2 regions of the Thioalkalivibrio sp. ALE17 genome follow, and region 2 is predicted to be linked to the other one. Evidence: riboswitches for the same ligand, from Rfam matches in the RefSeq annotation. Region 2 holds a riboswitch; the other holds the start of a gene.

Region 1 (8,201 bases), 270 kb from region 2:
CCGGGTGCAGGCGCAGCGGGTCGAAATCAGTGTGGTTGGAGATGCGCGGCAGGGCCGGCACGACCACCTTCAGCGCATCCGTAGCCTTCTCCGGCACCGCCTCGCGCGGCAGGGCGTCCTCGGCATCGAGATACAACCCCTGCAGGTACGGAATCACGCCGAGCACCGGCTTGCCGGTCTCCTGTTCCAGCCAGTCCAGCCCCGGCTGCAGCAGGCTGATATCGCCGCGAAAACGATTAATGACGAAGCCCTGAACCCGCGCACGCTCGGTCTCGCTCAGAAGCGCCAGCGTGCCCACCAGATGCGCGAACACCCCGCCCCGGTCGATATCCGCGACCAGGATCACCGGGCAGTCCACCGCCTCGGCGAAGCCCATGTTGGCGATATCGCCCGCGCGCAGGTTGATCTCCGCCGGCGAGCCCGCGCCTTCCACCAGCACGTGGTCGTACTGATCGGTCAGGCGCCCGTGCGACGCCAGTACCGCCTCGCGGGCCACCGGCTTGTAGTCGTGATAGGCCCGCGCATCCAGTTCCGCCGCGGGCCGCCCGTGGATGATCACCTGCGCGCCCTGGTCCGAGCTGGGCTTGAGCAGTACGGGATTCATGTCCGTATGCGGTTCCACGCCGCAGGCGGCGGCCTGCAGGGCCTGGGCCCGGCCAATCTCGCCGCCATCGGCGGTCACGGCGCTGTTCAGCGCCATGTTCTGCGGCTTGAACGGCACCACCGACAGTCCAAGGCGGTGCAGCACCCGCGCGAGCCCCGCGACCAGCACGCTCTTGCCGGCATCCGAGGTCGTCCCCTGCACCATCAGCGTCGTACCCGTCATGCCCGCTGCAGCCCCGCTTCGAGGCGCTGCCACTCGGCTGCGTCACCCGGCAGGCCAAACCGAAGACTCCCGGGCGCATCGAATCGACGCACCAGGATGCCCTGCCGGCCCAGATGGTCCTGCCAACCCGCGGGATCATCCACCCGGCACCACTGGAACAGCGCGGTGCCGCCGGTGGGCGCCAGCCCGTGCGCACGCAGCCGTTCCGCCAGGCGCTGACCGCGCGCCTGCAGCTGGCTCCGAGTCTCGGCCTGCCAGGCGCGGTCGGTCAGCGCCCGGGTAGCAATCCAGCGCGAAGGTCCGGCAAGACCCCACGGACCCAGCCGGGCGGCCAGCTGCGCGCGCATCGCGTCGTCGGCGATCACGAACCCGACCCGCGCGCCCGCCAGCCCGAAGAACTTGCCGAGAGAACGCAGCACCACCAGGCCTTCGCGCGGTGCGTCCTGCGCGAGACTGGCCCCCGGCGTCACATCCATGAAGGCCTCGTCCACGATCAGCCAGCCACCACGCGCCGCCAGTTCCGCATGCCAGGCCAGCAGGTCCGCACGCTCGAAGCACTGCCCGGTCGGGTTATTCGGGTGGACCAGCACCAGCACGTCCAGCTCGGGCAGCGCCGCGGCGATCGCCTCGCCGTTTAGCGGGCGTACCGTGTGTCCGGCCTCCCGCCAGGCCCGGGCGTGCTCGTTGTAGCTGGGTTCGAGGATGCCGACGCGCGCCGTACCCGAGCGCAGCGCCGGCAACAACTGGATCGCCGCCTGCGAGCCCGCGACGGGCAGAAGGGCCGCCGTGCCGTAATAGTCAGCGGCCGCGGCCTCGAGCCCGTCGTCCGGTTCCGGCAGCCGCGCCCAGACCCGCTGCGGGACCTCGCCCACGGGATAGCCATGCGGGTTGATGCCGGTGGAGAGATCCAGCCACTCGCTTGCCGGAATGCCGTAGCGCGCAGCTGCCTGGCGCACGCCACCCCCGTGCACCTGCATGAGCGCCCGGGATTCGGGCATGAGGGCCTTCTGCCGATCAGAACAGGACAACGACAATCACCCCCATCACGATGAACGCCATCCAGATCGCCAGCGCCCGGTCCACCAGCGCCACCGCCTGGCGAATGCCCGCGGCATCGGCCAGGCGGCCCATGCCCAGACGCGGACGCCACTCGCGCTGGCCGCCATAGGGCGCCGGGCCGCCCAGCACCACGCCCAGCGCACCGGCCCCAGCGGCCATCACCGGCCCGGCATTCGGGCTCTTCCATCCGGCGGCCTGTTCACGCCAGCACTGCAATGCGTCCCGCCCGCGCCCCGCCAGGGCATAGGCCAGGGCCGTCAGACGCGCCGGGATCAGGTTCATGGCGTCATCCAGCCGCGCGGCCGCCCAGCCGAACGTGGCATACCGCTCGTTACGGTACCCCCACATCGCATCCAGGGTATTGACCAGCCGGTAGGCCACCACGCCCGGTGCCCCGGCGACCAGGAACCAGAAGATCGTGGCAAACAGCGCATCGTTGCCGTTCTCCAGGACCGACTCGATGGTCGCCCCGCTCACCCCGCGCACGTCCAGGGCCTCCGTGTCCCGACTGACCAGCATCCCCACGCCCGTGCGGGCACCGTGCAAATCATCCGTCTCCAGGGCCCGCGCGACCACCTCGGCGTGTTCGTCCAGGCTGCGCCAGCCAATCGCCAGGGTCAGGATCGCCAGCGACAGCAGCCAGCCCCACGCCAGCGACGCCCCCAGAGCGGCCAGCGCCACCCATGGCAGGACCAGCGCCGCGAGCAGCAACGCCCCGCGCAGGCGACTGGGCGCATGCCAGCGCGCCTCGGCCCAGGCCGCCAGCCGACCGAACCCGGCCAGCGGGTGGAATCGCCGCGGATCGCCGAACAAGCGATCGAGGATCAGGGCGCCCATCAGGATCAGGAAGGCGCTCATGCGCTGTCGGATCCGGTCCGTTCGTCCGCCCCGTTTCCGGCGCCTGCCGCATCCGGGTCGGCTGCCAGCTCGCCGGGCACGCCCCAGCGATCCTGAAAGACCAGTTCTTCCAGGGGCCGCCGACGATCCCAGCCCGCGGTCTCCAGCATTGGCCGGTCGTAGAAACGCTCCACATGGCCGAGGCACAGCACCGCGATCGGATAGCCGCCCTCCGGCATGTCCAGCTGCCGCGCCAGCCAGTCCGGATCGAACAGCGAGACCCAGCCCATGCCCAGCCCCTCCGCGCGGGCCGCCAGCCACAGGTTCTGAATCGCGCAGGCCGCCGAGCACAGGTCCATCTCCGGTAGCGTACGGCGCCCCAGCACATAGCGTTCGCGGCCGTCGGTCAGGGCCACGACCAGCAACTCCCCCGCCTCGCGGATCCCTTCCAGCTTCAGGCGGTGCACCTCCACCGCGCGCTCCCCGCAGGCCTCGGCGGTGCGGGCCTGCTCGTCCGCGGCGTGGGCATGCAGGGCCTCGCGCAGCGCCGGATCGGTTACCCGCAGGAAGCGCCAGGGCTGCATGTACCCGACGCTGGGCGCGCGGTGGGCGGCCTCCAGCAGCCGGCGCAGCGTAGCGCCATCCACCGGATCCGGGCGGAAATGGCGCATGTCGCGGCGTTCCCCGATCACGCGATAAACCGCCTCGCGCTCGGCCGAGGCGAACGCGTTCGGATGCCCTTCTTTCGGTTTGGGGTCTGGGTTCGTCATGCGTTTCCGTCGGGGCGACGGCACGGCGAAACCACGAAGGAACGGGCACCGCAGATGGTGCCCGTGCCCTCGATCGTTGCCCGCCGCACGATCGCAGGATGCGTCATCACCAGGCCGGTCTCCGGGCTCGCGAGCGTCGGCGGCTGCCGATGCCACAGACGCCTTCCCGTGACCCGTGGGGGCACAGTGGCCAAGCCTGCGGTGTGGTTCGCCGCTCACTTACCGTTGCGGGGGCAGCGCCGGATTTGCACCGGCTTCCCGTTTCACCTGCGCATTGCAGGCACCTGATTCAAGCCGCCGTATGATACGCGTTCGGCGCGCCCCCGACCAATTTGGGCACCAAACCATCTTGCCCATGCTGCTATGATGAAACGCTTTTGCGGCTTGCGCGCACTACCGCAGACGTCCTCCATTCGACCTCGCAACAGCGCCACAACCACCGGATTTTTATGAATTTCAAGACCCTCGGACGCTCCTCCGCCCTGCTCGTCGCGACGTTGCTTTGCACGGCGCCGGCACTGGCCGACCCGGTCTCGGTGACCGACGATGACGGTCACGAGATCCGGCTGGAACAACCCGCCGAGCGTATCGTCAGCCTCGCCCCGCATATCACGGAGGTCCTGTTCGCCGTCGGGGCTGGCGACAAGCTGGTGGGCGCGACCCAGCACAGTGACTTCCCGCCGGAGGCGGAGATGCTTCCCCGGGTGGGCGGCTACAGCCGCATCGATATGGAGCGCGTCGTGCAGCTCGATCCGGACCTGGTCGTTGCCTGGCGCAGCGGAAACTCGCAATCCCAGATCGAACACCTGCGCGAGCTCGGCTTCCACGTCTACGTGTCGGAGCCCCGCAGCTTCGATGGCGTGTCCGCCAGCATGCGCCGCATGGCCCAGCTCGCCGGCACCGAGACGCAAGGCGACGAGGCCGTGCAGGCCTTCGAGGACACGATCGACACCCTGCGCCAGGACTACGCCGAGCGCGACCCGGTACGCCTGTTCTATCAGGTGTGGGAACAGCCCCTGATGACGGTGAACGACGACCACCTGATCAGCGAGGCCATCCGCCTGTGCGGCGGCGTGAACGTATTCGGCCACCTGGACCGGCTGGTCCCGCGCATGGACCGCGAGGCGGTCATCGAGGCCGATCCGGAGGTTATCATCGGCGGCGGCATGGGCGAGGATCGCCCCGACTGGGTCCTGGCCTGGACGCAATGGGAGGACATGACCGCGGTCCAGCGCGACAACCTGTTCTTCATCCCGCCGTCCCTGCTGCAGCGCCATACCCCGCGCATCGCCGAGGGCACCCGCCTGATGTGCGAGGAGCTCGAGCGGGCGCGCCTGCGCCGGGTGGACTGACCCCTCGTGACCCGCGCCTTCCTCCTTGCCGCCGCGGTCCTGCTGCCGGCGTCGCTGCTGGCGGTGCTGATCGCGCTGGCTTTCGGCAGTGTCGCGATCGCGCCCGGCGACCTGCTGGCGGTGATGCTCGGCGAGGGCAGCCGCCTGCACGACACGCTGGTGCTGGAGCTGCGCCTGCCGCGCGCCCTGGCGGCCTTCGCCGCAGGCGGGTTGCTGGGTCTGGCCGGCGCGCTGATGCAGGTGCTGCTGCGCAACCCGCTGGCCGACCCCTACGTGCTGGGCCTCTCCGGCGGCGCCTCCGTCGGCGCCCTGCTGGCGATGCTCGCGGGCCTGTCGATGTTCTCCGTCTCCCTGGCCGCGTTCGCCGGTGCCCTGCTGTCCACGGTGATCGTGTTCGGCCTGGCGCACGGTACCGGCAGCTGGACCCCCACGCGCCTGCTTCTGACGGGCGTGGTGGTCGCGGCGGGCTGGGGCGCCATGATCAGCTTCCTGCTCGCAGTCAGCCCCACGGCCGAGCTGCCCGGGATGCTCTACTGGCTGATGGGCGATGTGTCCCACGCGCGCAACCCCTATCCCGCCTGGATCCTGCTGGTGCTGGTCGTGTTCCTCGCCCTGCCGCTGGGCCGCACGCTGAACGTGCTCGCGCGCGGCCCGATGCAGGCCGCGGCACTCGGGGTGGCGGTGCGCCCGGTGGAATGGAGCATCTATGTCGCCGCCGCGCTGATCACCGCGACCGCAGTCATGCAGGTCGGCGCGGTCGGCTTTGTCGGGCTGATCGTGCCGCACATGCTGCGCCTGGTCTTCGGCAACGACCAGCGCGTGATCCTGCCGGCCTCCGCGCTGGGCGGCGGCATCCTGCTGACGCTGGCCGACACCCTCGCCCGCACCATGATCGCCCCGGAGCAGTTGCCGGTCGGCGTAATCACCGCGATGCTGGGGGTCCCCGTGTTCCTGTTCCTGCTGTACCGGAGCCGCTGATGGCACCCAGCTCTCCCACCGCACCCGCCCACAGCCGGCCGCATGAAGCCCCGGGCCTGGGCGCGCGCAGCGTCCACCAGAAGCCGGGCCCGGATACGCTACTCGCCACCCACGACCTGGTGATCGACATCCCGGGGCGCGCACCCGGCGCCCCGCTGGAACTGACCGTCGACCCCGGCCAGTGCTGGGGCATCCTCGGCCCCAACGGCGCGGGCAAGAGCACGCTGCTGCAAACGCTCGCCGGCCTGCGGACCGCACGCGCCGGCACCATCGAGGTCCGGGGCCAGGCCATCAACCACCTGCCCCGCGCGGAACTGGCGCGGCGCATCGGCCTGGTCTTCCAGACCCACTACGACGGCTTCCCCGCGACGGTGCTGGAGACCGCGCTGATCGGTCGGCACCCCTACCTGCGCCCCTGGGACATCGAGACCTCCGAGGATTACGCCCGCGCCCGGGCCGCCCTGGCGGAGATGGACCTCGCCGACCTGGAGCACCGCATGGTGGACACGCTCTCCGGGGGCGAGCGGCAGCGTCTGGCCATCGCCACCGTGCTGACCCAGGACCCCAGCCTGCTCCTGCTGGACGAGCCCACCAGTCAGCTGGACCTACATCACCAGGTCGCCGTGCTGAACCGCGTGCAGGGCATCGTTGCCCAGGCGCACCGGGCCGCCGTACTGGTCCTGCACGACGTCAACCTGGCCGCGCGCTACTGCGACCATCTGCTCCTGCTGTTCCCCGACGGCCAGGCATGCTGGGGCCCGACCGCCACCATGCTCGTGCCCAGTGCCCTGGAACGCCTCTACAACCAGCGCCTGAGCGTAGGCGAGGTCGACGGCCTGCCCGTGTTCCTGCCGCGCAACGAGTGACCGCCATGGAATTCTTCCGCAATCTGCCCGCGACCCTGGATGCCGAAACCTTGCAGCGGCGGCTGAACGTCCCCGCCCTGCCCGCTCACAGTGATGCCATCGACACGCTGATCCAGGACGACGGTCCCGATGCCGGCGTGGTCTACTGCCTGTGGGGCGAGTTCCGGGTGCACCGCGAGGTCATCAACGGTGGCGTGCGCCTGTCCCTGCCCGACTGCCCCAACGGCCTGGCCTGGACGCTGACCACCGGGCACCCGCCCGACCCGCAGGCCGTCGTCCTGCACCTGACCATCAACCGTCAGGAACACGATCCCGATTTCATCGAGAGCCTGGAGGCGTTTGCCGATTCCTGGGATCTGTCCACCGCCTGACAAAAGGCCCCATGACGGGAAACGATGCAATTTTCTTTTCGTTTCATGGTCGGTATGGTGCAGACCTGTTGCGAAGGAGAACGCCATGAACCCGACACCGCCGGACAGCGTGAAGACCTCCCATCCCACCCAGGACGGGGCCGGGGTGAAGATTCGGCGCATCCATGACTTTCGTGGCGGGCTGGACCCCTTCCTGATGCTGGACGAGCTCAAGGCAAGCGCGCGCGAGGACTACATCGGCGGCTTTCCCGCCCACCCGCATCGCGGCTTCGAGACCCTGACCTACCTGGTCCATGGCGGCCTGACGCACGAGGACTCCATGGGCAATCAGGGCCGCGTGGAGGCCGGCGAGGCCCAGTGGATGAGCGCCGGCCGCGGCGTGATCCACTCCGAGATGCCCCTGCTCGACAGCGAGGGCCTGCACGGCTTCCAGCTGTGGGTAAACCTGCCCGCCCGGCGCAAGATGGACCCGCCGCGTTATCGCGACGTGCACGCCGACGCAATGCGCCACCTGCCGGAAGACGACGACCCGCTGCGTTTCAAGGCCATTGCCGGGTCCTGGCAGACCAGTGCGGGGGATACCGAGGGCCCGCTGGCGCAGATTGGCGAAGGCGCCGCGATGGCCGACCTGACGCTGCCCGCCGGCTATCGCCTGTCACTTGCCGTGCAGCTCGAGGACCGCGTGCTGGCCTATGTGTTCGACGGCGAGCTCATCGGCCTGCAGACCGGGCAGATGGGTGTGTGGAGCGGCCAGACCCAGATCCACCTGATCGCCCAGCAGGATGCCCGCGTGCTGCTGTTCAAGGGGCGACCGCTGGGCGAACCGATCGCGCATTACGGCCCCTTCGTGATGAACACCTCCGACGAGATCGAACAGGCCATCAGCGACTACCAGTCCGGCCAGCTCGCCGCCGAGCCGGCCAGCATGGACTGAGCCCCGGGCCCAATCCGAGCCTGGCAGGGGCTTCGCGGGCAAGCCCGCTCCCACAGTGATCTGGGCCGGGCTGCCTGTCGAAGCCATCGCTCTACCTGCAGCCCCCTGTGGGAGCCGCCTTGGCGGCGAAGCCCCCGCCCGCGTCGGCAAGGCCCCAGACCATCACCCGCTACGGCGTCGAGTCGCTGTCGTCCTCGCGCGCCCAGCC
Region 2 (8,201 bases):
TCTTCCGTGCCAGCTGGCCGGACGAGACCGTGGTGCGCGGTTCGCTGGGGAATATCGCGGAACGGGCGCAGGCCCTGACCACGCGGCGCTCGGCGCTGATCCTGGTGGGCCCGGCGCTGGACCCGGGCGATTTCCGCGACAGTGCGCTGTACGACCCGGCGCATGTGCGCCGTTACCGCGGCATGGACGGGGACTAAGCGGCGGCGGCCCCGATCTTCCGCAGGCAGGGGTGACTCCGGTGGGTGTTGTGGGGCACTGGGCTTTTCGCCTGCAAGCAGGTTCCCACATCGCCAGGAACCTGTAGGAGTCTGCTTGCAGGCGAAGGCGGTTTCTTCTCGATCAGGACCACGGAAAGGGCCGCCGTGAGGCGGCCCCTTGGTTCCCGCCCGGTTTAGCGGCGGCGGTAGTGGTCGTGGCAGGCCAAGCAATGGTGGCGCACGCCGTTCAGGGCCTCGGTGGCGCGAAGCTGGAAGTCTTCGTTCTCCAGGTCCTCGGCCGCCTCGACCTTGCGCTGCAGTCGTTCGGCGGCCTCGCGGTAGGCTGCCTTGTACTCGGAGAACTCCGGGTCCTCCCAGGCCGCGGGCAGGGCGCCGGGTTCGCCGCCCCGCGCCGGGGTCTCGCGAGCGAACCAGGTTTCGATGTCGGCGGCTCGGCGCGCCAGTTCCTCGGCGAGGTCGGGCAGGCGCTCGGCGAACGGTGCGTCGTAGCGCAGGATCTGCTCGATGCTGCGGTAGGTGGCTGAGGTGCCCTGCATGCTTTGCTGGCGGAAGCGCTGGAAGGCCTCGGTGGCGTCCACTGTGGCCGGGTTGTCCATCGTCTCGCTGTAGTCTTTGCCCCAGGGGCCGGGCATGGGGAGCGTCACCTCGTCGCCATGGGCGCCGGTGGCGGCAAGCAGGAACAGGACAAGGCCGGCGATCCGGAGGGCCGGTGTAAAGGGGGGTCGAGTCATGTCGGATCTCCTTTCCAGTGTCAGAAGCGGAATTGGTGCTGCAAGTGCAGCTCCCAGTCCGAAGTGCCGGCGTCGCGGTCCAGCCACATCAATTGGGTTTTTTGTCGCTGGCCGCGGTGGTACCAGTTGAGGCCGGCGCCCCGCTCGCGCTGCCAGCGCTCGTCGGTGCCGAGGTCGTTGCCGGCGTCGTGGCGCAGCACAGCGTGGCGCGCGGCAACCTCGAGCCCCTCCCAGGGCAGTGCCTGAGCCAGCTCGAGTTCGGCGCCCAAGTCGTGGTAGGAGGGGCCGTGATCGGGCGATACGTCGCGGCGGAAGGCGGCGAATGAAATGGCGGTGCGGGCAAACTTGACGACGCTGTCGGCCGTTGCGGTGACCCAGTCGGCGCGTTGCTGATTTACCTGGTTCTCCCGCCCGCGAGTCCAGTCGCGCAGGTGATTGCGGTTCGCCGCCTGCAGGCCGACGCCGTGGGCCACTGTATGCTCGACCGGCTTGCCGACGGTCGTGTTGTCGCGTGGAAGGGTGCCTACCGGTGCCCAGGCCCCCCGAGCGCTGAACAGGTGGCCGGAGGTGGACGGTCGGTCATCCCGCTGGTCAAGGCGGCCGCGACCATCAAACACGCCGATGGCCCAGGCCCGGTCGTCGCTGTCGCCCCCCAGTAGGGTGACGCCGGTATCGCGTCCAGCCGGGACCTCGAACTGATTCCCCGCGATGCTCAATTCGGTGAACAGCCGGTTGGGGCCACCGATGTCCCGCGGCAGGCCGAAGGGTACGGTGAACTGGCCGGCGCGCAGGTCGAGGGACTCGGTCAGTGCGTATTGGAGCCAGACATCGCGCATCGAGAGCTCGCCGCTGCTGAAGTCGGGCTGCAGGCGAAAACTAAGATCGGGGTGGAATAGGGTGCCCGTCGTATCCAGCCAGGCGCGGCGAAAGTCGAATTCGGTGGTGGTTCCCTCGTCGCCCCGCTCGATGGCGTAGCGGCCCTGGATGAGCGGGTCCAGGGTGATGGCGAAGCCGTCGGCTTCGCTGCCGAACTCGAACTGTGCCTGGAGGGGGGAAGCCCCGCCGCTGGCGATCAACAGGCCGAGAAGGGTCGGGGCCGGAGCCAGGAGTGGCGGCCGGCCGGGTCGTCGGGTCGGTTTGTTCAAGGTCATTCTCCCTGGGACGCACACCCCGTGCGCCGTGGATGGAACGACGCTGGGTGGGCCAGGGGAGGTCGGGGACTATGGACACAGCGAGCCCGACCCGACCACTTGCCCGCCGCAGCGTCAGGTTTCCTCCTGGCCGGTCTCCGGACTCGTGAAGCGGGCGGGGGTGCCCGGGCGGATCGCCTTCCCACGCCGGATTGCGGCGCAGTGGTTGTTGATCCGTTGTCTTCACCTACCGTTGCGGGGGCAGTGCCGGCATTGCGAACGGCAGTTCGCGCACCGGCTTCCCGATTATCCCCGGCGATGGAACGCCAGGGCACCTGGAGGCGGGGCGAAGGTTACTGGGGTTACAAATAGGCTGGCAAGAGGTGCGTTTGATGAGCGACCAACCGCATTGATTGATCTGGATCAACGGGAGCGCTGATTTCGCTGGTCGATCGAATACCGGGTCGATAGGGTGGGATTCAGGTGATTTGGACCGAGTCTATATCGGTCTTCGCCGACACCGATCCAATCTCAGGGAGACTTGCCATGATCCGACGTTCTTATCTTCGCAGCGCCATCTTTTCGGCCTGCACCGCCCTGGCGCTTGGCGTGGCCGCGCCCGCCGTGGCGGATACCGACTACTCGCAGTACCGGGATGTGTTCGAGCCGCTGCCGGCGCTGCCGCCGATCCCGGCGGACAACTCGATGACCAAGGAGAAGATCGAGCTGGGCAAGATGCTGTTCTTCGAGCCGCGCATCTCCAGCTCCGGCGTGATCTCCTGCGCGACCTGCCACAACCCGGCGCTGGGCTGGGCGGACCGCATCCCGCGCGCGGTGGGCCACGATGGCCAGGTTGGCGAGCGCAATACCCCGACCGTGCTGAATTCCGGCTTCTTCACTGCGCAGTTCTGGGATGGCCGCGAGGACGACCTGGAGGGGCAGGCCCTGGGCCCGATCCAGGACGCGATCGAGATGGCGATGCCGCTGGAGGATGCGATCGCCCGCCTGGAGGAGTTCAATGAGTACCAGGAGAAATTCGAGGCCGCCTATCCCGACTATGACGGCGACAACGTGATCAATACCGACCACGTGGCCAAGGCGCTAGCGACGTTCCAGCGTACGCTGAACACCCCGAACTCGCCGCTGGATCGCTGGCTGGCCGGGGATGAGGGCGCGATGAGCGAGCAGCAGATGCGCGGGATGAAGCTGTTCGCCGACAACGGCTGCGTGGCCTGTCACCGTGGGCCGGCGCTGACCGACAGCAACTTCCACCGCATCCAGGTGCCGGGTTCGGAGGACGAGGGCCGCTACCTGGTCACGGGTGAGGAGAGCGACCGGTTTGCGTTCAAGACCCCGACCCTGCGCAACGTAGCCCTGACCTATCCCTACATGAACAACGGGGAGACCGCCACGCTGGAAGAGGCGATCCGCATCATGGGCGAGGAAATGCTGGGGCAGGACTTCAGTGATGACGAGGTCGCGGATATCGAGGCCTTCATGCACGCGCTGACCGGCGAAATGCCGCAGTTCGAGATTCCTGCGCTGCCGTAACCGGCCGCATCGGAATCGAATGTGCCAGCCCCCCTCCGGAAACGGAGGGGGGCTTTTTGATGGGGTGGTACAGATCTATTCCACGGTAATCGTGATCTTCTCGGAGACAACGGGCGGGTCGAAGCTGATGTGACGGTAGTCCATGAACAGCAGTTGCAGGGTGTATTCGCCGGGTTCCAGTTCCAGCTCGCCCTCGGTCTGCCCGCCGCCGAAATGGCGCTTGTGGTCGGAGAAGGGCAGCGAGGCGTCCAGGTCCACCTCGTCGAGCGGCTTGTTCACCAGCAGGTGGTGGTGGCCGGTGTTGTCCATCTCCACACCGGCCGGGGCGACACCCATGCCGCGCAGGCCCATCTGGACCCGCACCGGGCTTTCGAGCGTTTCGCCATCCTGCGGGCTGATGAAATAGGCCTTCGCGCCATCCGGCGGCGCGATGCGGTCGCTGCCCATGGCACTTCCGGCCAGCGCGAGGCCTCCCGTCAGCACGAGCAGTGTGGAGAGCCGAGTAAGAGCGGGTTTCATGGGTACTCCTTGGGCCCGGGTTCGGCCGGTCTGTGTACTCATTTCGAGTATAGTCGGCGGTCCGCGCGGCAGTGCAGTGGCGTTCTGCTACCCTATGCGCCTTCGTTTTCCACCTCCCGATCGAGACGAGTAGCCCGCATGAGTTTTCGCACCCGATTTGCCCCCAGTCCGACCGGCTATCTGCATATCGGCGGTGCCCGCACCGCGCTGTTCTCCTGGCTGTACGCCCGCCACCATGGTGGCGAGTTCGTACTGCGGATCGAGGACACCGATCTGGAGCGCAGCACCGCGGAGTCGGTGAACGCGATCCTCGAGGGCATGAACTGGCTGGGGCTGACCTACGATCACGGGCCGTTCTACCAGACGGAACGCTTCGACCGGTACAAGGAGGTGATCGACCAGCTGATGGCTGCAGGCCACGCCTATCGCTGCTACTGCACGAAGGAAGAGCTGGATGCGATGCGCGAGGAGCAGAAGGCGCGCAAGGAAAAGCCGCGCTACGACGGTCGTTGCCGTGCGCGCACCGAGCCGCGCGAGGGCGTGGAGCCGGTCATCCGCTTTCGCACGCCGGACGAGGGCGTGACCGTCGTCGATGACATGGTGCGCGGCAAGGTCGCGTTCCAGAATAGCGAGCTGGACGACCTGATCATCGCCCGCTCCGACGGCTCGCCGACCTACAACCTGACGGTGGTGGTCGACGACATGGACATGGGGATCACCCATGTGGTCCGTGGCGATGACCACCTGAACAATACCCCGCGCCAGATCAACATCCTGAAAGCGCTGGGCGTGGAACCGCCGCGCTACGGCCACCTGCCGATGATCATGGGCCCGGACGGTGCCAAGCTGTCCAAGCGCCACGGCGCGGTCTCGGTGATGCAGTACCGTGACGAGGGCTATCTGCCGGAGGCGCTGCTGAACTACCTGGTGCGCCTGGGCTGGGCCCACGGCGACCAGGAGATCTTCTCGGTGGACGAACTGGTGCGTCTGTTCGATATCGAGGACGTCAACCAGTCCGCCTCGGCGATCAACCCCGACAAGCTCCTGTGGCTGAACCAGCACTACATCAAGACGCTGGACCCGGATCATGTGGCGCTGGAGTTCGGCTGGCACCTGGGCCAGCTGGGCATCGATCCGGCCAATGGTCCGGCGATGCGCGATGTGGTGATCGCCCAGCGCGAACGCGCGCGCACGTTGCGCGAGATGGCCGAGAACAGCGTGTACTTCTATCGCGAGTTCGAGGACTACGACGAGAAGGCCGCACGCAAGCAGCTGACCGCCGAGGCAAAGCTCGTGCTGCAGACCCTGCACGACGGGTTCAGCGCACTGGGCGCCTGGGAAAAGGAGCCGCTGCACGAGGTGGTGGTGCATACCGGCGAGCGCCTGGAGTTGAAGCTCGGCAAGGTCGCACAGCCGCTGCGCGTGGCCCTCACCGGGGGTACGGTCTCCCCGCCTATCGATGATACGCTGGTGCTCATCGGGCGCGAGCGCGCCCTGGCCCGCATCGACCGCGCGCTGGCGAAAATTTCCGCCGAAGCGGGTTGACACATTTCGGGGTGCTGGCTACAGTACGCGCTCGCCTGACACGGGGCCATAGCTCAGCTGGGAGAGCGCCTGCATGGCATGCAGGAGGTCGGCGGTTCGATCCCGCCTGGCTCCACCACTCAGGTGATTTGCGAGTTCATCAATGCATCGTTTCGGGGTCATATCACTCTACGTTGGATTGGTGCTGGCAGTAGTCGGATTGATCGGCGGATTCGGGCTGATGCTCACCGGGGAACAGACCTGGTCCAAGCCCCTCATCGCGCTGGTACCGATCGGGTTTTTGCTGGTATTCAACGGTCTGGTGACGACGCTTCTGCATCGGCCACCGGGTAGCGAAGAAGACCGGCCCAAAGGCCCACCGGAATAGCAACAAGACGTTGCCTCTACGTCCCCATCGTCTAGAGGCCTAGGACACCGCCCTTTCACGGCGGCGACCGGGGTTCGAATCCCCGTGGGGACGCCATATCCCGAAAAGGCCCGAACCGGAAGGTTCGGGCCTTTTCTTTTTTGGGTGGTGGCAGCACCACCGCCGCGGCCCCGGTTGCGGTCTGCCCCGTTCGCTGGATCGTGTCCGGCCTCAGGCGAGGCGGGGGTCGCGCTGGCGGGGTTCGTCGGGGTGCGGGCGGGGGATGATGCAGTGGTTGATGCGCAGGAGTTCGCGCTCGGCCCAGGACTGCACCTGGGGGTCCGTGGCGTAGCGCGCATGGTCCAGTAGGGCCTGGCGCTCGATATTGGGGTTGCCCTGTTCGTGGGCGATACGGCGGGCGCGCTCGAGTTCGTGCCAGCCTTCTTCGTCGCGTCCCTGGCTCTGGTCGAGCAGGGCCACGGCGCGCAGGCGCCGGACCGGCGCTTCGAACGCGAGGTCGCCCCGCTTGCGGCAGCCGGCCAGGGCGTCGTCGGCGACGCTCAGGCGTTGGTCCGCCGCGGCGCCGCTGGCCTGCAGGGCGTCCAGCAGGATGTACTGGAAGATGGTGTTGACCCCGTCCATGATGTGACGCATGGCCTCCACCTGCTGCTTTATGGCCTGGCAGGCGTCGCCCTGTCCCTGGCGGGCGAGGGCCCAGCTCTCGAGGGTGATGCCGGCGGCGCGCCACAGCGGGTAGTCGTAATCGTGCGCGATGGCGAGCGTTCGGCGTGCCGCCGGCAGGGTGGAGTCCGGATCCCCGCTGTAGAAGCCGAGCACGGCGCGGAAGGCCTGCACGAAGGCCTCGGTGGGCCGATGGCCGAGTGCGACCGCCTGCTCGCAGGCGGTGTCCATCTCGGCCCAGGCGCGCGCGTGGTTCCCCAGGTGGAGCAGCGTCCAGGCCATGAAGCCGCGCGCGCTGATGGCCGGGTTCTCGGTGTGCCGGGCTACCAGGGCGGCGTGGTCTTCCTCGCGATAGAGCTCCACCGCCCGGGTCTGGTGTTCCAGGGCCTCGGCGTAGCGGCCGGTCCAGAAGTGGGTGTTGCCCTGCACGTAATGGGCGGCGATCCGCAGCAGGCGATCGCCGGAGCGTTCGGCGAGCTGTTCCATCTCCCCGGCGAGACGGTGGGCCTCGGTGAAGCCATGCCAGGAGCCGGCGCCGTGCCACAAACCCCACAGCACGCGGAAGTACTGCACCGGATCCTGCTCCGGCGCGGTCAGGTGCATGGCCCGTTCGAAGATGTCATTGACCGTGCGTGAGCCATAGCCCAGCAGGGCCAGATTGGACGCGCCGAGCCCGCCGAGGGCGCGCAGCGTGTTGTGTTCCAAATCCGTCGGCTCATGTTCCTTGTGAGCCTCCGGATGGCGCTCCAGGCAGGCCAGGGCATCCTCGAAGTAGTGCGAGGCCTCGGGCAGGAGGCCGCGCGCGAACGCCGCCTCGCCGGCATGCAGCCAGGCGCTGACCGCCTCGGGGTAGCGAGCGGCATGGTAGAGGTGGCTGGCGATGCGGCCCCAGTCCGCGGTCTGCATGCCGTTCTCGCCGTCTTCCTGCATCAGGTCGGCCAGCTGGCCGTGCAGGCGCGTGCGTTCACTCAGCAGCATCGACTCGTACGCCGCCTGACGGAACAGGGCGTGGCGGAAGCGATAACGCACGCCATCCACCATGCCGGCGGGTTCGATGAATCCCTTTCCGGTCAGCCGGGTCAGCTGCCGCCGGATGGTGTCGGCGGGTTGACCACGCAGTCGGCTGAGGATGCGGGTATCGAAGTCGCGGCCGATGACTGCGGCCGAGTGGGCCAGTTCCCGGGCGCTGCCCAGCTGTTCCAGGCGTGCGACCAGCAGGTTGGAGAGACCGGGTGGCAGGGTGTCCGGGAGCTGACCGCTGCGGGCAGCCTCCAGGGCATACCGCGTGAGTTCCTCGAGGAACAGCGGCACGCCTTCGCCGCGTTCGACCAGCTGGTCGCGCAGGCCGCTGGCCAGGCGGCCGTGGGGGTCCAGGCGATCGACCAGGTCGCGGGCGGCGGCATCGTCCAGGCCGTGCAGGCGGATGTGCTGCAGCGAGAGATCGCGCCAGGAGGAGCGGAAGCTCATGCGCGCGGTCAGG

Evidence for each region. A riboswitch is a leader RNA that binds a small molecule or an ion and turns the genes downstream of it on or off. The one in region 2 is predicted to bind cobalamin.
Region 1: it holds a riboswitch for cobalamin, as region 2 does, so the genes downstream of both, bluB (5,6-dimethylbenzimidazole synthase) here and H609_RS0101255 (porin) in region 2, are expected to answer to the same signal.

What each region holds. Positions count from the first base shown of each region.
Region 1 is NZ_AUDT01000001.1:6,034-14,234, forward strand. Features, by position in the region: gene H609_RS0100040 (cobyric acid synthase) at 1-826, opposite strand, end outside; gene cobD (threonine-phosphate decarboxylase CobD) at 823-1,824, opposite strand; gene cbiB (adenosylcobinamide-phosphate synthase CbiB) at 1,841-2,743, opposite strand; gene bluB (5,6-dimethylbenzimidazole synthase) at 2,740-3,492, opposite strand; cobalamin riboswitch at 3,587-3,795, opposite strand; gene H609_RS0100060 (cobalamin-binding protein) at 3,942-4,844, shown strand; gene H609_RS0100065 (iron ABC transporter permease) at 4,851-5,822, shown strand; gene H609_RS0100070 (ABC transporter ATP-binding protein) at 5,822-6,688, shown strand; gene H609_RS0100075 (hypothetical protein) at 6,694-7,059, shown strand; gene H609_RS0100080 (pirin family protein) at 7,145-7,993, shown strand; gene glpK (glycerol kinase GlpK) at 8,163-8,201, opposite strand, start outside.
Region 2 is NZ_AUDT01000001.1:271,855-280,055, reverse strand. Features, by position in the region: gene cobM (precorrin-4 C(11)-methyltransferase) at 1-197, shown strand, start outside; gene H609_RS0101260 (cytochrome c) at 392-949, opposite strand; gene H609_RS0101255 (porin) at 970-2,100, opposite strand; cobalamin riboswitch at 2,211-2,433, opposite strand; gene H609_RS0101250 (cytochrome-c peroxidase) at 2,626-3,630, shown strand; gene H609_RS0101245 (DUF4399 domain-containing protein) at 3,706-4,149, opposite strand; gene gltX (glutamate--tRNA ligase) at 4,288-5,694, shown strand; tRNA gene H609_RS0101235 (tRNA-Ala) at 5,737-5,812, shown strand; gene H609_RS0101230 (hypothetical protein) at 5,837-6,061, shown strand; tRNA gene H609_RS0101225 (tRNA-Glu) at 6,082-6,157, shown strand; gene H609_RS0101220 (AAA family ATPase) at 6,272-8,201, opposite strand, start outside.